One region of the Actinorectispora metalli genome, then DNA from elsewhere that is predicted to be linked to it. Evidence: riboswitches for the same ligand, from Rfam matches in the RefSeq annotation. Region 1 holds a riboswitch; each other region holds the start of a gene.
The links. Region 1 has a riboswitch for cobalamin ahead of ACU6XJ_RS18650 (putative cobaltochelatase). Riboswitches for the same ligand answer to the same signal wherever they lie in the genome.
Positions count from the first base shown of each region.

Region 2: it holds a riboswitch for cobalamin, as region 1 does, so the genes downstream of both, ACU6XJ_RS08395 (ABC transporter substrate-binding protein) here and ACU6XJ_RS18650 (putative cobaltochelatase) in region 1, are expected to answer to the same signal.
Region 3: it holds a riboswitch for cobalamin, as region 1 does, so the genes downstream of both, ACU6XJ_RS02900 (CbtB domain-containing protein) here and ACU6XJ_RS18650 (putative cobaltochelatase) in region 1, are expected to answer to the same signal.

Region 1 covers NZ_JBREYE010000001.1:3,951,121-3,958,154, forward strand. Annotated here, with positions in the region: gene ACU6XJ_RS18635 (8-amino-7-oxononanoate synthase) at 1-789, opposite strand, end outside; gene ACU6XJ_RS18640 (cytochrome P450) at 829-2,064, shown strand; gene ACU6XJ_RS18645 (S1 family peptidase) at 2,203-2,964, shown strand; cobalamin riboswitch at 3,022-3,147, shown strand; gene ACU6XJ_RS18650 (putative cobaltochelatase) at 3,205-5,226, shown strand; gene cobO (cob(I)yrinic acid a,c-diamide adenosyltransferase) at 5,239-5,853, shown strand; gene ACU6XJ_RS18660 (cobyrinate a,c-diamide synthase) at 5,916-7,034, shown strand, end outside.
Region 2 covers NZ_JBREYE010000001.1:1,827,268-1,834,301, forward strand. Annotated here, with positions in the region: gene ACU6XJ_RS08365 (PQQ-dependent sugar dehydrogenase) at 1-409, opposite strand, end outside; gene pqqA (pyrroloquinoline quinone precursor peptide PqqA) at 609-743, shown strand; gene pqqD (pyrroloquinoline quinone biosynthesis peptide chaperone PqqD) at 830-1,129, shown strand; gene ACU6XJ_RS08380 ((2Fe-2S)-binding protein) at 1,138-1,887, opposite strand; gene ACU6XJ_RS08385 (ABC transporter ATP-binding protein) at 1,958-2,731, opposite strand; gene ACU6XJ_RS08390 (FecCD family ABC transporter permease) at 2,728-3,795, opposite strand; gene ACU6XJ_RS08395 (ABC transporter substrate-binding protein) at 3,792-4,985, opposite strand; cobalamin riboswitch at 5,034-5,230, opposite strand; tRNA gene ACU6XJ_RS08400 (tRNA-Leu) at 5,444-5,517, opposite strand; gene ACU6XJ_RS08405 (ATP-grasp domain-containing protein) at 5,686-6,819, opposite strand.
Region 3 covers NZ_JBREYE010000001.1:634,314-641,347, forward strand. Annotated here, with positions in the region: gene ACU6XJ_RS02890 (LysR family transcriptional regulator) at 1-630, opposite strand, end outside; gene ACU6XJ_RS02895 (hypothetical protein) at 809-1,219, shown strand; cobalamin riboswitch at 1,949-2,140, shown strand; gene ACU6XJ_RS02900 (CbtB domain-containing protein) at 2,173-2,364, shown strand; gene ACU6XJ_RS02905 (CbtA family protein) at 2,376-3,164, shown strand; gene yczR (MocR-like transcription factor YczR) at 3,427-4,842, opposite strand; gene yczE (membrane protein YczE) at 4,972-5,850, shown strand; gene ACU6XJ_RS02920 (saccharopine dehydrogenase family protein) at 6,558-7,034, opposite strand, start outside.

The DNA.
Region 1 (7,034 bases):
GAAGATGAAGGTGCGCGCGGTGTCGATGAGGTGCTCGATCACCCGGCGCGGGCCGACCACCGCGCCGCCCTGGCTGCCCAGCGACTTGGACAGCGTCATGGTGACCACCACATCCGGCGCTCCCGCCAACCCGGCCGCGGCCACCGCGCCGCGCCCGCCGTCGCCGACCACCCCGAGCCCGTGCGCGTCGTCGACGACCAACGCGGCCCCGTGGTCCCGGCAGGCCGCGGCGAGGTCGGCCAGCGGCGCGAGGTCGCCGTCGACGGAGAACACCGAGTCGGACACCACCAGCGCGCGTTTGCGGTCCCGCTCGGCCAGCGCGGTGCGCACCGCGTCGACCTTGCGGTGCTCGACGACCTGCACCGACCCGCGGCTCAACCGGCAGCCGTCGATCAGCGAGGCGTGGTTGACCGCGTCCGCCACGATCACGGTGCCGGGACCGGACAGCGCGGAGATCGCCGCGAGGTTGGCCGCGTAACCGGAGGAGAACACCAGCGCGGCCTCCGCACCGCAGAACTCCGCTAGCTCGGACTCGAGTGCGGCATGAAGCTCGGTGGAGCCGGTGACCAGCCGCGACCCGGTGGACCCCGCACCCCACACCCGCGCCGCCTCGGCCGCCGCCTCGGTCACCGCAGGGTGCCTGCTCAGGCCGAGGTAATCGTTCCCGGCCAGGTCAAGCCGGGTGTCGGCGGCGGGCCTCGGCCGCAGCGCGCGCCGCAGCCCGGCGCGCTCCCGCGCCGCCGAGCGCACATCCAGCCAGCCGAAAACGTCCTCAGTGCCCGAACTCACGGGAGGCAGTCTGACATCCCGGGGTTACGGTCTTGCCTCGTGCGACAGCCAGCGACGACGCCTGACCTCTTCGGTGACGACTTCGTGGCCGACCCGCACCCCGTGCTGGCCGAGTTGCGCGAGCAGCGTCCCGTCTGCCACCACCCCGCCACCGGGCTGTGGCTGGTGAGCAGGCACGACGACATCCGCGCGGTGCTGACCGACCCCGCGCGGTTCGCCCCGGACAACGCGTTGACCGCGATCACACCGCTGCCGCCGCCTGTGCTCCGCGTGCTGGCCAAGGCGGGCTTCGCGCTCCCGCCCACCCTCGCCAACAACGGCACCCCCACCCACGGCGGCCTGCGCAGGCTCGTGCAGTCCTACTTCACCCGCGCCCGCATCGACGCCGCGGTGCCGCGCATCCGCGAGTTGACGACCCAGGCGCTGCGGCGGGCCGAGCCGGACCTGCGGGCGGGGCGCGCCGTCGACCTCGCCCCCGTCATCGCCCGCGAACTGCCCGCCCGCGTGGTGTTGGAACTGCTCGGCATCGACGACGTCGATCTCAGCGCGCTCAAGGCGTGGAGCGTCGCGTCGCTGGAGCTGTTCTGGGGCCGACCCGACCCTGGGCGCCAACTTGAACTCGCCGTCGCCGCGGGCGAGTTCCACCGTTGGCTGGCCGACCGCATCCGCGGCGCCGACCCGGCCGGAACCGGCCTGTTCAGCGCGCTTGCCCGCTACCGGGTGGACGGGAAGCCGCTGGGCGTGAAGTACGCCGTCGGCGTCTGCTACTTCCTGCTCATCGCGGGGCAGGAGACCACCACCCAGCTGTTGTGCACCGTCCTGCACCGGATGCTGGCCCGCAGGCAGGACTGGGCGCGGCTGGCGGCGGGCGAGCGCGGGTTCGCCGAGGCCTGCGTCGAGGAGGTGCTGCGCCGCGAACCGCCGGTGATCACCTGGCGGCGGGTCGCCACCGAAGCGGTGGTGCTCGGTGGCGTTCCGCTGCCCGCGGGCGCCCACGTGCTGCTGATGCTCGCGGGCGCGGGCTCCGATCCGGCTGTGCACGACTCGCCCGAACAGTTCTGCCCGGCCCGGCCGGACGGGCGCAGGCACCTGGCGTTCGGCTACGGCAGGCACTTCTGCGTCGGAGCGGAACTGGCCAGGACCGAGGCGACGGTGGTGCTGGACGAGGTCGCGCGGGCGCTGCCCGACCTGCGACCGGCCACAGAGGACCAACCGCCGATGCTCGGTCTGCTCTCCTTCCGTGCTCCGCTCAGCGTCCCCGCGCGCCTGTTCTGAGGCCGTCAACCAGCCGAAACGCCGTCGGCGGACGGCGGTTGTAGCAGGCCTGAACGCGACGTTGGCTGTGTCCACCACAGGTGCCCCGTCCGTTCCCCGCCTCCCAAGTGGTCCGGTCGGGGCGGAATCGGAGAAACAATGCGAGGGCACAGATCAAGTTGGAGCAGCGCGCTGGCCGCGTTGTTCTGCCTGCTCTTGGCGGCACCCGCCCAGGGTGGGGACTACATCGTCGGCGGTGAGCGCGCCAGTACCAGCCAGTTCCCCTACGCCGTGTACCTGCTGAACACGGCGAACCACCAGTTCTGCGGCGGCACCCTGGTCACGCCGCGCAAGGTCGTCACCGCCGCGCACTGCGTCGCCAAACGCGAGCCGAACGCGGTGCGCGTGGTCGCGGGCCGCGACGACGAACTCGGCACCGACGGCGTGGTCGCCGATGTCACGGCGAAGTGGGTGCATCCGCAGTACGTCTCGCTTACCGCGGGCTACGACGTCGCGGTGCTAACCCTGGGCACGTCGCTGCCCTACCGGACCCTGCCGCTGGCAGGACCCGGTGACGCCGGGCTCTACGCGCCCGGCGTGTCCGCCACCGTGCTCGGCTGGGGGCTGACCGCGGAGGGCGGCGCGTCCTCCCAGTTCCTGCTCCGGGCGACCGTGCCGGTGTGGTCCGACGCCGACTGCGGCAAGGCCTACGCCACCTATAAGCCCGCGCTGCACACCTGCGCGGGCCTGCCGCAGGGCGGGGTGGACACCTGCGGCGGTGACTCCGGCGGCCCGATGACCGCGGGCGGCAAGCTCATCGGGATCACCTCCCACGGCACCGGCTGCGCCCGCGCGGGCAAGCCCGGCGTGTACAACCGGGTCGCCGCCTACCACGCGGACCTGACCGCTCAACTGGGCTAGTCCCGGGCTCTCCCCAGGGAGTCGGCACCGTCTCCCTGGGGAGACAGCGGACGGGGGTGTCTGCGACGATGCGAGGGAACCCTCGCGTGGGAGTGGGAGGAAGCCGGTGCGAATCCGGCGCTGTCCCGCAACTGTGACCGGCACCCGGGAGCCAGGAACTCCGCCCCACGCGACTCCCTTTGATCGGGCGTGGACACCTGAGAAAGGAACGTGGGGCATGACCGCTTGCGGTGGCCGCCGATGACGGCCCGTTTCCCGTTTTCCGCCGTCGTCGGCCACGACGACCTGCGGTTGGCGTTGCTGCTCAACGCCGTGCACCCCGGAATCGGCGGGGTGTTGGTGCGCGGCGAGAAAGGCACCGCCAAGTCGACCGTGGTCCGTGCGCTGGCCGCGCTGCTGCCCGCCGTCGACGTTGTCGAGTCCTGCCGTTTCGCCTGCGCGCCCGGCACTCCCGACCCCGGCTGCCCGGACGCGCCGCACACCGGACCCGGCGCCCGGCGGCCCGCGCGGCTGGTCGAGCTGCCGGTCGGTGCCACCGAGGACCGGCTGATCGGCTCCCTCGACCTGGAACGAGCGCTCACCGAAGGTGTGCGGGCCTACCAACCAGGGCTGTTGGCCGCCGCGCACCGCGGCGTGCTGTACGTGGACGAGGTCAACCTGCTGCACGACCACCTGGTCGACCTGCTGCTCGACGCCGCCGCGATGGGCCGCGCCCACGTCGAGCGGGAAGGCGTCTCGGTGTCGCACGCCGCGTCGTTCCTGCTGGTGGGCACCATGAACCCGGAGGAAGGCGAGCTTCGGCCGCAGCTTCTGGACCGCTTCGGCCTCACCGTGCACGTCGCCGCCGCCCGCGATGTGGACACCCGCGCCGAGGTGATCCGCCGCAGGCTCGCCTACGAGGCCGACCCCGCGGGTTTCGCCGCCCGCTGGATCGACGCCGACGCCGCGCTGGCCGACCGGATCGTCGCCGCCCGCACCGCACTGGGCGGGGTGTCGCTGCCGGACGCCGAACTGCGCCGGATCGCCGCGTTGTGCGCCGCCTTCGAGGTCGATGGCATGCGCGCCGACCTGGTGGTGGCCCGCACCGCCGTCGCCCACGCCGCCTGGCGCGGCGCGGCCGAGGTCGCGGAGTCCGATGTGGAGGTCGCGGCGCGGCTCGCGCTGCCGCACCGCCGCCGCCGCGACCCCTTCGACGAACCCGGCATCTCCGAGGACCAGCTTCAACAGGCCATGCAACAGGCCGCCGAAGAAGCCGACGGCGAAGACCCCGAACCGCCCGACGGGGAAGGCCCGCCCGAAGGCGACGGCCCCGACTCCCCGCCGGACGGCGGGGGCGAGCGGCCCGAAACCGGCCCGGAGGGTGGCGAGCGGCCGGACTCCACACAGGACGGTCAGCGCAACGGCTCGGACCGCACCCAGGGCGGCCAGTCGACCAAGCCGCCCGCGGCACCCGCGCCCGCCTTCAAAGCCCGCCTGCTCCAGGTGCCCGGCATCGGCGAGGGCGCCCCGGGGCGGCGGTCCCGCTCGCGGTCCCGCTACGGCCGCACCGTGCGGTCCGCCACGCGAGACGGCCACGGCCTGCACCTGGTCGGCATGCTCACCGCCGCCGCCCCCCACCAGTCCGCCCGCGGCCGCAGCGGCCCTGGTCTGCTGGTGCGCGGCGAGGACATCCGGCTGGCGGTGCGCGAAGGCCGCGAGGGCAACCTGGTGCTGTTCCTGGTGGACGCCTCCGGCTCGATGGCCGCCCGGCAGCGCATGTCCGCGGTGTCCGGCGCGGTGCTCTCCCTGCTCCGCGACGCCTACCAGCGCCGCGACAAGGTCGGCCTGATCACCTTCCGCCGCACCGAGGCCGAGGTCGTGCTGCCGCCGACGTCCTCGGTGGACGCCGCGGTCGCCCGGCTGCGCAGGCTGTCCACCGGGGGCCGCACCCCGCTGGCCGACGGCCTGCTGCGGGCCCGCAGGCTGCTCGCCGTCGAACGCGTCCGCGACCCCCGCCGCCGCCCGCTGCTGGTGCTCGTCACCGACGGCCGCGCCACGGTCGCCGCCTCCGCAGGCGGCGACGCCGTCACCGACGCCCTGCGCGCCGCCGCCCAACTCGCCGCCGACGGTGTCTCGGCGGTGGTGGTGGACTGCGAGAACGGTCCGGTCCGTCTCGGCCTCGCCCCGCAGGTCGCCGATGTGCTCGGCGCACCGAGCCTGCGGCTGGAGGAGCTGTCCGCCGACCACATGACCGCGGTCGTGCACGCCAGTCGTGCCGCGTAGAAGGGAACCAACATGCCACAGGGGCAGCCTGAACAGGTGCCCGCGGACGGGCTGACCACGCGGCAGCGGCGCAACCGGCCGCTGCTGGTGGTGCACACCGGCGAGATGAAGGGCAAGTCCACCGCCGCGTTCGGTCTCGCCCTGCGCGGCTGGAACCAGGGCTGGTCGATCGGGGTGTTCCAGTTCGTCAAGTCCGCCAAGTGGAAGGTGGGCGAGGAGGCCGCGTTCCGCGCGCTCGGTCAGGTGCACGCCGACACCGGCCAGGGCGGCCCGGTGGAGTGGCACAAGATGGGCGAGGGCTGGTCCTGGACCCGCAAGCAGGGCACCGAGGACGACCACGCCGCCGCGGCCGTCGAAGGCTGGCGGGAGATCACCCGAAGGCTCGCCGCGCAGACCCACGGCATGTACGTCCTCGACGAGTTCACCTACCCCATGAAGTGGGGCTGGGTGGACGTCGACGAGGTCGTCTCGGTGCTGCGCGACCGCCCGGGCCACCAACACGTCGTGATCACCGGCCGCGACGCCCCGAAGGCACTGGTCGACGCCGCCGACCTGGTCATGGAGACCACGAAGGTCAAGCACCCGATGGACGCGGGTCAGAAGGGCCAGCGAGGCATCGAGTGGTGACTCCGGAACCGAGTGAACGCGACACTCGCGCCGTTGTACCGAGCGAATACCGCATTCACCCCATGCCTCGACTGGTGGTCGGCGCGGCTGCTTCAGGCAGCGGCAAGACCACTGTCGCGACCGGACTGATGGCCGCCCTGCGCGCCCAGGGCTCGGCGGTCGCAGGCTTCAAGGTCGGCCCCGACTACATCGACCCCGGCTACCACGCGCTGGCCACCGGCCGCCCCGGCCGCAACCTCGACCCTGTCCTCGTCGGTGAGGCGACCGTCGCGCCGCTGTTCGCGCACGGCGCCCGAGACGCCGACCTCGCCGTCGTCGAGGGCGTGATGGGGCTGTTCGACGGGCGGCACGGCACCGGCGGCTTCGGCTCCACCGCGCACGTCGCGAAACTCATCGGTGCGCCTGTGGCGTTCGTGGTGGACGCCCGCGGACAGGGCGACAGCCTCGCCGCGGTGCTGCACGGCTTCCGCGGCTACGACCCCGGCATCCGGCTCGGCGGCGTGATCCTCAATCGCGTCGGCTCCGCCCGCCATGAGCAGGTGCTCACCGCCGCCTGCGCGCAGGTCGGCCTCGAGGTGCTCGGCACCCTGCCCCGGGAGTCCACACTGGACGTTCCCTCCCGCCACCTCGGCCTGGTCACCGCCGCCGAACACGGTGCCGCCGCCGTGGACGCCGTGGAGGCGATGGCGGCCATCGTGGCCAAGTCCGTCGACCTCGACGCCGTCCGCGCCCTCGCGTCCACGGCACCGTCCCTAGACACCGAGCCGTGGTCGCCGCAGGTGTCCGCTGTGGACGGTGCGCCGCTGGTCGCGGTGGCGGGCGGACCCGCGTTCACCTTCGGCTACGCCGAGGGCGTCGAGCTACTGCGCGCCGCGGGCGCGCGGGTCGCGGTGCTCGACCCGCTGCGGGACACGGAGCTGCCGGCGGGCATCCGCGGGCTGGTGCTGCCCGGCGGGTTCCCCGAACAACACGCCGATGCGCTGTCGGCCAATGCGGAGCTGCGCCGCGCGGTGAAGGCATTCGCACAGGCAGGAGGCCCGGTGCACGCCGAATGCGGCGGTCTGCTCTACCTCGCCCGCAGCCTCGACGGCGTGGAGATGTGCGGGGTGCTGCCCGCGGACGCGCGCATGTCGCCGCGGCTGACCCTCGGCTACCGCGACGGCGCCGCCGCCGCCGACTCC
Region 2 (7,034 bases), 2.1 Mb from region 1:
GGATGCCGGTGACGATCGGCTGCGGGGTGCCGCCGAGTGTGGTCCTGGCGATCCGGTTGTCCGAGGACGAGGTGTAGTAGACGAAGATCGTCTTATCGGTCTCGTAGTTGGGGGACACCGCGATGCCGTGCAGCCCGCCCTCGCCGCTCGGGGCGACGCCGGGAATGCGCATGGCCTCGCTGACCTGGCCGTTGCGCACCGACACCACCCGGCCACCGCGTTCGGTGACCAGAGCGCTGCCGTCGGGGAGAAACGCCGCGCTCCAGGGAACGACGAGCTTGGTCGCCACCACCCGTTCCGCGGCTGGGCCGAGATTGTCGGCGGGCACCGCGGAGGCGCTGGGGATTGTTGCCGCGATGGCGGCTGCTGACACAGCTGCGTAGGCGGCCCAATGACGCAGGGAAGTCATTTGCCCTCCTCCAAGCGGTCGCAGGGTACGACCGCGCGGGAAAACGCTATGAAACTGTCAGTACACCGAAACACGCCCGCCAGGACTTCGCTAGGTCCGCTTGGACTAGACCAGTCGGCGCACTCACTCCAACGGGGGTGGCGTGCTGGGAAAACGGTTCTTAGCGTTGGGGCAAAGCCCCTGCCGCTCTGGAGGAATCGTGTCGACACCCACCAAGCCCGCCAACCGCGCCGCCAACGACACCCAGTCGAAGCCCAAGCCGCGCTGGGAGAAGCCCGACTTCGCGACCGTCGAGACCGCCATGGAGATCACCGCCTACGCCGCCCGGCGTTAACGGGCACGCCCATTCAAATGCGCCCTCCGGCGTGCCATCCTGGACGCCCTGTTGTCCTTGACAGACCTTGACACCGAGGGGGCGGGATGGCACCGATCGCCGCGCATACGGTTCCCCGGCTGGCCCCCGGTGTCAGGCTGCGGTACGACCCGGTCCGGGCCTGTCACGTGCTGCTCTACCCGGAGGGCGTGCTGGTGCTGAACCGGACCGCCGCCTCGGTGCTGACGCTGTGCGACGGGGTGCGTTCCGTCGGCACCATCGCCGAGGACCTCGGCGAGTCCTATGAGGACGCCGACCCCGACGAGGTCGCCGACCAGATCCTCGAACTCCTGGACCGGTTGAAGGGCCTCCGCCTCATCGACGCCGCCGAGACCGCCGCCTCCTGAGGGCGGTGTCAGCGGCGGGCGGCGGGCAGGCCGCAGTCTCCGCACATGCCCGCGCCGGGGACGCGGTAGTACAGGCAGCAGTTGCGGCGGCGGAACGCGGTGATGCCCGCGACGTGGTGGAACACGCCGCTGCCCTGGAGCGGCGGCACCGCCAGCAGGGCCTCGGTGAGCTGGATCGCCGGGCCCGCCGGGAACGGGCTCGACTCCAGCATGCGCGTGACGCCCGCCAACGAGGACGCGGCGTTGCCCCACATGAGGTTGTCGGCGAGCCGCACCTCGGCGCGGATGGCGGTCAGCAGGGGGCGGAGGTTGCGGTCGATCACCTGCTCGACGAGCAGGGCCGCGATCCGGTCGCGGTCGGCGCCGGTGAGTTCGGCGGGTGCCCGCGTGCCTGCCCAGGGCAGTTCGGTGCCCGTCAGGGCTTGGGCGTGCAGGGCGACCGAAGCGCCGGGCGCGGCCCGCCAGCGCAGGGACCGCGGGTCGAGGTCCGGCAGTACGCCACGGGCCAGGGCCGCGCCCAGCGCGGGCGAGAAGATCCTGGCGGCGTGGCCCTGGAACAGGATCGAGGCGGCCACCCGGCGTTCGGCGGTGCCCATGCGCCGGGCGAAATCGTCGATCAGCCCGCCCAGCTGGTCACCGGAGTACAGCTCGGCCAGGGTGCCGCCGCGTTCGCCGTCCCGGCGGCGGCCATCGGTGCCGACCTCGAAGAACGAGCCAAGCACGGCGATCTCGCGGAACGCCTCGGCGACCAGACTCACACCGGCACCTCGATCTCGCGGAGCGCCTTGGCGTCCAGGCTCACGCCCGCAGCTTCCACGGCCATCCCGCTCATACTGGCTCCTCACGCAGCCGAAACGAGCCGGTGCCCGCGTCGAAGGCCAGCTCGGGGGTGTCGAAACTGGCGGCGATCAGCCCCCGGTCGGTCAGCTCGGCGGGCGTCCCGCTGTGCAGCGCGCCCGCGCGGTCGACCAGCCAGGCGTGGTCGGCGACGCGCAGCGCCAGTTCCAGGTCGTGGGTGGACACCACGATGGTCAGCCCTTCCTGCCGGGCCAGCCTGCGCAGCAGACCGAGCAGCGCCACCCTGGACGGCGCGTCCAGGTAGGCGCTGGGCTCGTCTAACAACAGCATCCTCGGCTGCTGGGCCAACGCCCGCGCGGTCAGCACCCGCTGGCGCTCGCCGTCTGACAACTCGCCGACCAGCCGGTCGGCCAGCGCGGTCACGCCGACGGCCGTCATCGCCCAGTCGACGACCTGCCAGTCCTGCTCGTCCAGCGCGCCGAACAGCGAGGTGTGCGGGTAGCGGCCAAGCCCGATGAGCTCCCGCACCGAGAGCAGCCCGACGTCGATCCGCTCGGTGAGCACCACCGCGATGCGCCGGGCCCGCTCGGCGGGGCTCAGCCCGTCCAGGGGCTCCCCGGTCAGCAGCGCCCGGCCGCCCAGCGGTCGCTGCAACCCGGCCACCGTGCGCAGCAGCGTCGACTTCCCGGTTCCGTTGGGGCCCAACAGCACGGTGAGCCGCCCGCCGGGCGCCTCCGCGTGCAGGTCGGCCAGCACGGTGCGGCCGGGGTAGCCGACGCCGAGCCCGTCCAGCCGCAGGCTCATGTGACCGCCCCCGCCGCGAGCCGCTTGCTGCGCAGCAGCACGGTGACCACGATCGGCGCGCCCAGCAGCGCGGTGACCACGTTCAGCGGCAGCACCGCACCCCCACCGGGCAGCGCGACGGCGATCGAGCAGGCCAGCGCGATCACCGAGCCCATCAGCAGCGTGGTGGGCACCAGCACCCGGTGGTCGGAGGTGCCGACGGCGATCCTCGCCAGGTGCGGCACGGCGATGCCGAGGAAGGCGACCGGCCCGCAGAACGCGGTCACCGCCCCGGCCAGCAGCGACGAGCTGACCAGCGTCAGCGCCCTTGCCCCGCGCACCGGCAGGCCCATCGTGCGGGCGTAGCTCTCGCCGAGCAGCAAGGCGTTCAGCGGTTTGACCATGAGCAGCCCGATCAGCAGCCCGGCCGCCACCGTCGGCGCGAACACGGCCAGGTCGGACCAGGTGTTTCCGGCGAAGCTGCCCAGCCCCCAGGCCAGGAACTGCTGGGCCCGTTCGGGATTGGTCAGGTTCAGCAGCAGGCTGACCACGGCGCTGGTGGCCGCGCCCACCATCACCCCGATCACCAGCAGCGTCACCGCCGAGCGCACCCAGCGGGAGAGCACCAGCACCCCCGCGAGCACGACACCAGCGCCGAGCGAGGCGGCCAGCACCATGCCGATCCGGCTGGTCGGCGCGAGTCCCGCCGTGAACATGCCGCCGACGCTGACGGTGCCCATGATCGCCAGCGCCACGCCGAGGCTCGCCCCGGCGCTGACCCCCAGCACGTATGGCTCGGCCAGCGCGTTGCGGAACAGGGTCTGCAACTGTAGGCCCGCGACGCCCAGTCCAGCGCCCGCCAGCGCGGCGGTGATCGCCTTGGGCAGCCGGACCGTGCCGATCACGACCTCCCAGCGCGGATCGTGCGTCGGCAGGCCGAACAGCACCCGCACCGTCTCGTCCACCGGGACCGAGACCGAGCCGATCGCGGTGGCCAGTACCAGTCCGATGCCGGTGGCCAGCAGCAGTCCCAGCAGCGTCAGCCTGCGCCGCAGCCGGGTACCGGCAGGCAGGCCGTTGGTCACGGCCGCGGCACCGGGCGGTAGAAGGCGAATTCGTGTCCCGGCGACAGCTCGGGGTGCAGGATGGCGACCAGGTCGCCGAGCACGAGGTCGGGCCTGGTGACGCCGCGCTCGTAGTAGTCGGTGCCGCCCGAGGGCGTGGTGACCTTGGCGTTGGTCCACACCGCACCGGACTTCACGGCGGCCAACTCGGCGTAGCGGCCGTCCTCGGCGATGGCGTCGGCGGTGGTGGCCCAGGTGCGGTCGACCAGCCAGACCGGGGCGGCGCCCGCGGCGGCGAAGACCGTCTCGAAGTCCAGCTTCAGGCTGGCCGTCTCCGGCCGGTCCGCCCACGGGTAGCTGCCGCCCGCGTCGGCCAGCAGCGTGCCGAGGAAGCTGCCGCCCGCAGGCGCGACCCAGGTGCCCTGGAGCATCACGCCGGGGAGCACGGGCGTCTTCTGCGCGCCTTTGGCCTTGGCCGCGGTGCTGTTGTAGTCGCGTTCGATGCGGTCGAAGGTCTCCCGCGCCGTGGCCTCCGAGCCGGTCAGCGCCGCCATGGCCTTGAGCCACTCGGCGCGGCCCAGCGGGGTGGCCTCCAGCCATTCGGCGTTGGGCAGCACGGGGATGCCCGCGTTGCGCAGCGCGCCGTAGCCGGGGTCGTCGAAGCCGCCGGTCATCAGCAGGTCGGGCTTGGCCGCGATCACCTTCTCGGCGTCCAGCTGGTTGGCGGGCGCGTACTCGGCGACCTTGCCCGCGGCGATGCGTTCCCGCACGGCGGGCGAGATCACGAAGCTCGCGCTGGACACGCCGGTCAGCACGTCTACCTTGTCCAACTCGGCCAGCAGCGGGAGGTGGGTGGTGGAGGCGGAGAAGAGGCTGCGGATCGGCGTCTGCACGACCGGGGCGTTCGCCAACTCGGCGGGCAGCGTCGGCTTGGGCGCACCGCAGCGCAGCAGCACGTAGGACTCCGGCTTTCCGCCGGGGTAGGGCTGGTTGACGGTCAGCACCTGGTAGCTGCGGTGGTAGCTGAGGCTGAGGTTGCGGGCATGCCGAAGCTCGGACTTGACCGGGAAGTAGTCGGTCGAGGCATCGAAGGAGGTGATGCAGTCCTGGCCGTTGACCGGTGCGGGCGCGCCTGCGCCGCCCGTGCAGGCGGTCGAGCCGATCAGCACCGCCGCGGCCAGAGCCGCGAGACGCCCCAAGGGTGCCGACATGGTTGCCGCCCTCTCTCGGGGAAGTCCGCCCCGATGTCCGTGGTGAGGAGGCGAGTGGCTCCAGTCTCCTGGCTGCCGGATCGACACGTTCCCGGCCTTCCCATCCCCTCGAGGGGACAGTGGCTGTCGGTGGGTTCGTTCCCCGGTCACAGTGGCGGCACCGCGCCGGATTCACACCGGCTTCCTGGTTGCCATCGCCTGCTTTCATCATCGCATCCCGCTGCGGCGGTAATGCGAAACGGGTAATGCGCGACGCGGTCGAAAGCCCACCAGACCGGACACAAATTGATCACAACAAGATCACAATGTGTATTGGGCGCGACCGTTTGGGCGCGTCGCACAGATCACTTCAGGGTGAGCGCTGGACAACGCAGGAGAGGCCGCCGAGTCGCCTACGCCCAGGCGACTCAGGCAAAACCGCAGGTGAGGCGGGTTCTTCTCTACCGAGACCCGCGCTGTGCCCCCGGACGGATTCGAACCGTCACTTGGACCCTTTTAAGGGGCCTGCCTCTACCGATTGGGCTACGGGGGCGGAGCGCAGCCTAGAGGCTCAAGCCCGCCGAACGGGAGCGAACGCGAAAAATCGCCCCAGCCGGACCAGTGGGAAGGAGTCCATTCGACCGCGGGCGTAACCGCCGACGCCTCGGCGTTACGCCATTCCAGCGCCTGAAGATAATTACGAACTGCGCCCGTCCAACGCTCAGCTTATGTGACTTGTTTCACGAAGTTGTTCGAACTTCGTGGCGACCCAGTCATGCAGCAGGTCGGAGACGTCGGTCCGGTCGGCGCGGTGCTCGAACCAGCGCCAGTCGCAGTTCACGTTCACCTCGAGGAAGACCGGCTTGCCGTCCACGACGAGCAGGTCGAAGGCCGCGACCGACAGCCGCCAGCGCTTGGCCAGCCCGAGTAACTGCTCCCCGAGGAACGGGGGCACCTCGGTGGGTTCGACGCTCACCGCGTCCGGGTCGACCCAGAGCTGGGCCGGATCGTGCTTGACCACCCGGTAGGCGAACAGCTCCTCGCCGATGACGAACACCCTGAGCTCGCCGTCGGACTTCAGGTACTGCTGCACGATGACCGGTGCGGGTTCCGGCGTCTCACTCGCCCTGCGGGCGTCCAGAGGCCGGGGAAACAGGCCCTGTAGCGAGCCGGGCTTGGGTTCGAGCAGGTGGTGGCCGATGGTTTTGACGATGCACCGCCCGCCGCCCGGCCTGCTCCGCCCCGGCCGGGTGGTGACGGCGGTGCGGGGCACGTCCAGTCCGGCCGCGGCGGCGTCGGAAAGCTGGGTGAGCCGGTCCAGGGTGCTGCTCGGCTGGTTGGGGTTGACCTGGGCCCAGTCGGTGCGGCCCGCCAGCCAGTTGACCACCGCCCGCCACTGGTCGATGGCGTAGGCACCGTTCATCGTGCGAGGGTCGACCGGGATGGCGGTGACGTCGAAGTGGCGCCGCCACACCAGCAGCGGCCGCAACAGCCTGCGGTCCAGCTCGAGGATGGGCGCGTCGGTGTAGATCGTGAGATCGAGGTCGAGGCACCGGTCGGCATCGATGCGGGCCATCCTGATGCCGCGCTCGGCCAGCGCGAGGGAGAGCTCGTTCATCTCCATATCGGCCGCCCTGGACAGCACCAGGACGCAGGGCAGCGGATTGCCGCTGGGGTCATCGCCCGACAGGCCCTGCCGGTGCACCTCCTCCTGGAAGTCCAGGCAGGTGTCGGCGGCGCGGAAGAAGTAGTCCTGGCCCTGCAACAGCAGCGGCACGGACTTGGAATTGCTCCCCTGACGCGACGGATCGGGCGGGTGCGGGCCGTCCTCCCGCTCCCGCCCGATCTCAGTCATCAGTCATCCTTCTTGCGAAAGATCTTCTGTGCTCGGGCATACTCTGCCGCGAAGTCGGCGAGCTGACCGTCCTTGAGCTCGCCCTTGCGGATCCGAGCAGCCATTTCCTCGATGGACACCGGGTTCACCTCGTCTCCCCAGCGCTCTCACGCTTTCAGGTGATGATCCCCTATTGCGTCAGACTACGGTAACAGAGCGTCAGAGAACGCATAGCC
Region 3 (7,034 bases), 3.3 Mb from region 1:
CGCGAAGTACTCGCGGAAGCGGTTGTCATCGGGTGGACGCAGCACCCAGTCCGCACCGGCAAGATCGGCGAGGGCCACCTGGGTGGCTCTGGCGGCAGGGTGATCGTCGGCGACAAGCACGAACATCGGTTCCGTCACCACGGTGTGCCTGGTGAGGCCGGCCCGCAGCGGGAGTTCGAAGCCAGGAAACTCGGTCAGGGCGGCAAGGTCCAACCGACCCGCCCCAACCAGGTTGATCAGCGTGCTGTTCGATTTCTCGGTGCGCATGTTGACTTCGACGCCGGGTACGAGCTCGCGCAGATGAGGCAGCAGGCCGGCAGCGAACGGGCTCTCCGCCGCGCCATAGCGAACCAGGCGCGAGCTCACGCCTCGCTGGCACGATGCCGTGTTGATCTCATCCAGCACAGGTAGCACGACATTCGCCCTGGCGAGTAGGTAGCGGCCGAGCTCGGTGGGCCGGGCTCCCTTGCGATCGCGGATGAACAATTCCCCGCCGAGGGCCTGCTCCAGCCGGTGGAGTTGACGGGAAAGCGCGGGTTGCGGCAAACCGAGAGCGGCCGCTGCTTTCGTGAGGCTGCCCTCGTCGGCAATGGCGCGAACCACCCGCAGGTGTCGTCCCTCGACTTCCATACCGTGAGGGTATGGGAAATAGGCAGTTGTTGTACTTCAATCGGTCCTAAATCCTACTCACAGGGCATGAGTCGGTGCCGGTATCCCTGTAAGTAAAGGAATCGTTAACGTGAAAAGCAATGCATCGTTGGTATCCAGACTGGTTGCGCTGGTGGCCACTGTGGCCGCGGCAGTCGGGGTGACCATCGCGGCCGCGGCGTCGTCCGCCGCGGCCGAGCCGCAGGCGGGGTTCCGCCATGTGGCCACCGGCCTGTGTGCCAGCACCTACAACACGTTTGGCTCATTGTTGCTGGACACCTGCGACGAGCACTCACCGAACCAGGCCCTCGGCTACAACGAGAGCACCAAGCGCATCACCCTCGGATCCACGATGTGCCTCGATACGCTTCTCTCACCCGATCAGAGTGACAACGTCATCTTCCAACACTGCTCCGGCCTTCAGGGCGACCGCGGAGTGTGGCACCGTGGCGACGGCACCTTCGCCGTGGAGCACGACGGTCGGCGGTACTACCTCTGCGGAACGCAGCACGGAAAGCATCTGAGCGTGGAAACAAGCATGACCGCGAACTGCAAGTGGAACACGAACTGAGCACACTGCCAACGGCGGAGACAACGCATTGCTAGCAGCCGCATAGCAATTCAGCTTGTTCGGCAACCTCAATTCCCATTTGAGGTTGCCGAACAATATATTCCTATCGCGCACACCCCGATCACCGTCAACCAGGAAATCTCAACGTTCGGCGATCAGCCGTCGAGGAGTCGATGTCGTCGATGGCGAGGTCGGGTCTTAGGCGATGCACGCGGGGCCGCAAGCGGTCGGCGAAAGACTCCCCGGAGACCTCCGCCCGCGCCTCCGCCACCAGCATCGGGTGCACGGGCTGATACTCGGTGCGGGGCCGCCCGAAATACCCGACTGGACACCTGGCCCCGCAGAGCACCGGTCAACCGGACCTGCTGTCCGGCCTGGTTTCGCACAGAGGCGAGAGCGGCAGTGATAGCCCGATTCGCCGCAGTTCGCCAGTACCGTCGGGTCGGGCCAACACCAGCTCCTCGGGTCGTTCCAACACGCCGGCGACTCCGATGACCACCGCGTCGACCGCCATGGTGTGCCGAGCCTTCACCGCATCACAAATTTCCAGAGCTGGTCATCTGCCCTGAAGTTGGGGTTCGACCAAGCTCAGATGAGACCTAGTGAGATGTACTTCCCATCATCTACATGTGGGGCACCGTCATGCGCTCCTGTGCGCGCGGTGTGGTGACTTGCTCGGCCGCGATGCGAGCACCGGTGACCCATCCGGCATCGTACGGTGACCTTGGCGGGCTAGTGGATTGCTACGGTCGGAGGGCCGCGGTGATCGGGAAGCCGGTGTGAGTCCGGCGCGGTCCTCGCCACTGTAATCGGGGAGCACCCCTCGTCTGCGCCACTGCCCAGTATTTCCAGTGCCGGGTGGGAAGGCCGAGGGAGCGTTGATCCGGGAGTCAGGAGACCGGCCGCGGCGACATGCAACCGTTCCACGAGAGATGGAAGAAGGTTTGATCGCCATGACGTCGCCTGCTCTCAGTCGACAGCCCGCGATTTCCGTTCCGATCTGGGCCTACCTCCTCGCCGTTGTCGGGCTGGTGGTGGCCTACCTGGCGCTGCAGGAAAACGGGCTGCTGCTCGCGGCCAACGCCCAGGTGCTGCACGAGTTCTTCCACGACGGCAGGCACGCGCTCGCCGTTCCGTGTCACTGACGGGACGCCACATGACAGACAAGACGCTGTCCTTTGGCGCCCTTTTCCGCAGCACGCTGCTCGGTGGTCTGGCCGCCGGGTTGGTGGCCGCGCTGGTCTCGCTGCTGGTCGTCGAGGTGCCGATCCGCAAGGCGCTGGCCATCGAGGAGGCCCGTGCCGGGGCGGGTCACTCCCATGCGGAGGCCGGGGCGGGCCATTCGCATGCGGAGGAGTTGGTGTCCCGGCCGATGCAGATCGTCGGCGGGATGCTCGCGGTGCTGATCGTGGCGCTGGTGCTCGGCGCGGTCTTCGCCGTCGCCTTCGCGCTGCTCAGGACCGGGCTGCCGGGCCGGACCGACTTCGGTCACAGCGTGGCCCTCGCGACCGCGGGCTTCGTGGCGGTGGCGCTCCTCCCCATGATCAAGTACCCCGCCAATCCGCCCGCCGTCGGTGATCCGGAGACAGTCGACCAGCGAACGCTGTTCTATTTGGCGTTCATGGCCGCGAGCGTCGCCGTGGCACTGTTGGCGCTCGCACTGCATCGCAGGCTGCCCACCACCTGGCAGGAGTCCCTGCGCGCGACCGTGACCGCGGTCGTCACCGTGGCCGCGTACGCACTGCTGATCATCGTGTTCCCGGCGAGCCCGGACACGATTCCATCGGACGTGCCCGCGGCGGTGATCTGGGAATTCCGCCTCGCCTCACTGGCGGAACTGGCCGCACTCTGGGCCACCCTCGGACTGGTCTCCGGCCTACTTCTGGAACGAGCGACCGGCACCCGCTCGGATTCGGCCAGTGCGAGGTCCGTGGCCGCGCTCTGATCCGACAGCGGACCGAAGTCGTGCGGCCGTCGACCATCGACGCCGCACGGCTTCGGTCTTTCGGGGTCGCGGCGGCAGGCCGCGCGCCTCCCTCGCTCGGCGCACAAGCGCTGGACGAAGGACTTGACCTCGGTGTTGCCCTGCGTGGTCTTGGTCTGGCCCAAGTCCCTGTGCACCAACATTCCGCGGAACTGGGCATGATGCCGCAGGTTGAACCACTCCACTTCGGTCGCGAAAACCAGCGGCTCGGCGACCCGCGTTCTTAGGCCACGATCGCGGGATAGAAGGGTTCTGCTGGGGCGCCTTGGGCTACGTCTTCGCGGGCCAGGGTGATGCGGCGGACGGCTTCGGTGAGTTGGTCCGGCGCCGCGGTGTAGGGCAGGCGGAGGAAGCGTTCCAGGGTGCCGCCGAGGCCGAAGCGGGGGCCGGGGACAAGGCGGACGCCGTGGGCGCTCGCGGCCCGGACCAGCGCGGTGCTGATCGGGGCATCCAGTTCCACCCAGAGGGAAGCGCCGCCGGGTGGTACCGCGAAGCGCCAGTCGGGGAGGGCCGCGCGCAGGGCCGTGGTCAGTGCGTCGCGGCGTTCACACAGTGCCTTCCTGCGCAGCCCCAGCAGATCATCGGAGTCCCGCAGGAGTTCAAGGGCGACAAGCTGATCGAGCACGGGACCGCACATGTCGGCGGCCAGCCGGATGGGCGCGATCCGTTGCAGCACAGCCGGGTCGGCGCGGATCCAGCCAATGCGCAGCCCACCCCATAGGGGTTTGCTCAAGCCGCCCAGGGTGATCACGCGGCCGCGGCGGTCGAAGGCGGCGACCGGGGCGGGCATGGGCACGTCGTCGAGGCAGAAGTCGACGAAGCTCTCGTCGATGACCACGTCGGTGCCCGCGGCGTGGGCGGCCTCGACCACCGCCCGCCTGCCGGGCTCGTCCATGAGGTGGCCGGTGGGATTGTGGAAGTCGGGCAGCAGGAACGCGAGTCGCGCCCTGGCCCTGGTGATCGCGTCGGTCAGCGCCTCGATGTCCCAGCCGTCGTGCGGCAGGCCGTAGCCGACCATCCGGGCGCGGGCCACCTGTAGGGCCTCCAGCGCGTTGGGGTACGTCGGCATCTCGGTGAGCACCGCGTCGCCGGGGGCGACCAGCAGCCGGAGCACCAGGTCCAACGCCTGCTGCGCGCCGTTGGTGATCATGATGTGGGCTTCGGTGGTGGGCAGGCCGCGTCGTTCATAACGCGCGGCGATCGCGGCGCGCAGTTCGGGCAGGCCGAGCGGGAAGTAGCCGTGGGAGCCCGCGTAGACATGGATGTGCTCGGCGGCCTCCCGGATCGCGTCGGCCAGCCGCGGCGGCGCGGGATGGGTCGCGCAGCTGAGGTCGATCACCTCGCCCTCACCGGTGGCGACCCACTGTCCGCTGGGGTGCACCTCGCGACCGGGCGGCAACGCCGTCCAACTGCCCGCGCCCTTGCGGCTGAGCAGGAACCCGGCGTCGCGCAGCCCGCTGTAGGCGGCGGTGATCGTGTTGCGGCTCACGCCGAGCACGTCGGCGAGTTCGCGTTCGGCAGGCATGCGGACGCCGGTCGCCAGCCGGCCGTCGATGATCAGGCCGCGCAAGGCGATGGCCAGGGTGAGGTATGTGCTACGGGCGGCACCGGTGTGCCAGTTCGCGAGCAACCGGGCCAATTGGGAACCGCTTGCTCGAGTATTGGCACCCATATCAGGCCACTTTCTTGAGATTGGCTCTCCAAATCGTGGAGATTGGCCCCCAGAGTGGCTCCTATGGGCCTCAAAGACAAGGTGTCCGGTCGGAAAATGCCCCGGCGACTGATCCAACTGTTCCTCGGTCTGGTGCTCTACGGCTTCAGCATGGCGATGATGGTCGAATCGAGCCTGGGCCTCGACCCGTGGGACGTGTTCCATCAGGGCCTCGCCGAGCACACCGGGCTGCGTTTCGGTTGGGTGGTCAACATCGTCGGAGCAGTCGTGCTGCTGCTGTGGATTCCGCTGCGGCAGCGCCCGGGCATCGGCACCGTCAGCAACATCGTGGTGATCGGCTTCGCCGCGGATGCGGGCCTCTATCTGCTGCCCGTACCTGAGGATCTGTGGCTGCGGGCGGTGTTCCTGGTCGGCGGCATCGTCCTCAACGGAATCGCCACCGGCGCCTACATCGGCGCCAACCTCGGCCCTGGGCCGCGAGACGGCCTGATGACCGCTTTGGCCGCTCGTGGGCACTCCATCCGCGTGGTGCGGACCGCCATCGAGGTAACCGTCCTGGGAGTCGGCTACCTCCTCGGCGGCACCGTCGGCCTCGGCACCGTCCTGTACGCGGTCGGCATCGGGCCACTCGCGCACATTTTCATCCCGCTGCTCAGCATCAAGAACGCGCCGCGCGCAGCCGCACCTGCCGAGTCGTCCGATCCCGGCCTTGGACAACAGCCGCGTGGCAGGCTCGACTCACCGAAGGCGGCACCATCGACGTCGAGGAGCACGACGGGCAGTCGCACCGGCCTGACCACGCATTCGCCGAGCACCAGACGCGATCTTCCCGTCTCCCAGGAACACGATGGGCCCTTGGCTACCAGCCGCCAGTCCCTCGGTATGGCGGGCGAGCGGGTGCTGCCGATGGCGATGGGCGAGGAGTTCGGCCCCTCCGACGGAGAACCAACGGCGGCGCCGAAGCCCGCCGACTGATCGGCCCATTGCACCGCGGGGCGGCAGGCCCGAACCCAGCAGGGCAGGTGCGGTGATCCCCGGGACGTTCCGGATCTCCATCATCCATCGGAGAAGGACTCACCGACCGGCGTGGCCTCCGCCGTCGCGGCGGGCTGCATGACTCGGGAGTACCTGCCGTACGCGCTCACGCCCTCGATCCTGTGGGCGCCCCATGCCGTCGACGACGGACTACTTGCCGCCTGGAGACGAGCGACGCGCCCTTCGCCGCGGTCACGCGGCGACGCCGGGTCGCCGACCACCCGCCCGCCGCGTTGGCGCGAGGCAGGCTGGGCACGGAATTGGCTCCACGCGGTGTTTCGGCGAGCCCACCCTGTCATCCCGGCCTGGCCCGACCAACAACCAGCCGCCGACCCAGGCGACCAACATGCCCAGACCGCCCATCGCCCCGGAACGCGGCGGCCATTTCGCGGGTGCTGTGCAGCGACGGCTCGCCGATCAGCGGACTTTCCCGCCGCCGACCCAGACGACCAGCGTGCCCCCGACCTCCCATCGCCCCGGAACGCGGCGGCCGTTTGGCGGGTGTTGTGCAGCGACGGCTCGCCGATCAGCGAACTTTCCAGCCGCTGGCCCAGGCGACCAACGTGCCCGACCGCCCATCGTTCGCGGAACGCGGCGGTCGTTTGGCGGGTGTTGTGCGGCGACGGCTCGCCGATCAGGGGAACTTTCTAGCCTCCGGTTGGTGCGTGGCGGAGGAGCGGGCCGAGTTTCACGCCGTCCAGTTCGGTGACGTAGGTGGCACCGAAAGCCGTGGCGGGGGTGTGCGCGCCGGGCTTGACGGTGGCGATGCGGGTGGCGATGCGGACGGTGGAATCCGCGGTGAGGGCGTAGCCGTTGGGGGCGGTCAAGGTGGCGGAGACCTCGGCACCGGCGGCGTTGCGGACCTGCGCCCACACTTCGCTTCGGCTACCGGTGCGGCTGCGTTCGTTGGGGCCTGAGACCGTCCAGTCGATCAGCTTCTTGCCGATCTTCTGCCCCAGCGAGGTGCGGAGGAACGGCTTACCCAGGTTTTGCAGACGGCGGGCCGAGCCTGCGGAGCCCGGTACCCGGGTGTAGGTGGTGATGGTGGGGATTCCGGTGCTGCGGTAGGCGCTGGCCAGATCTCCCCACGGGATGGAGATCACCGAGCGCTCGCCCGAGGGGAA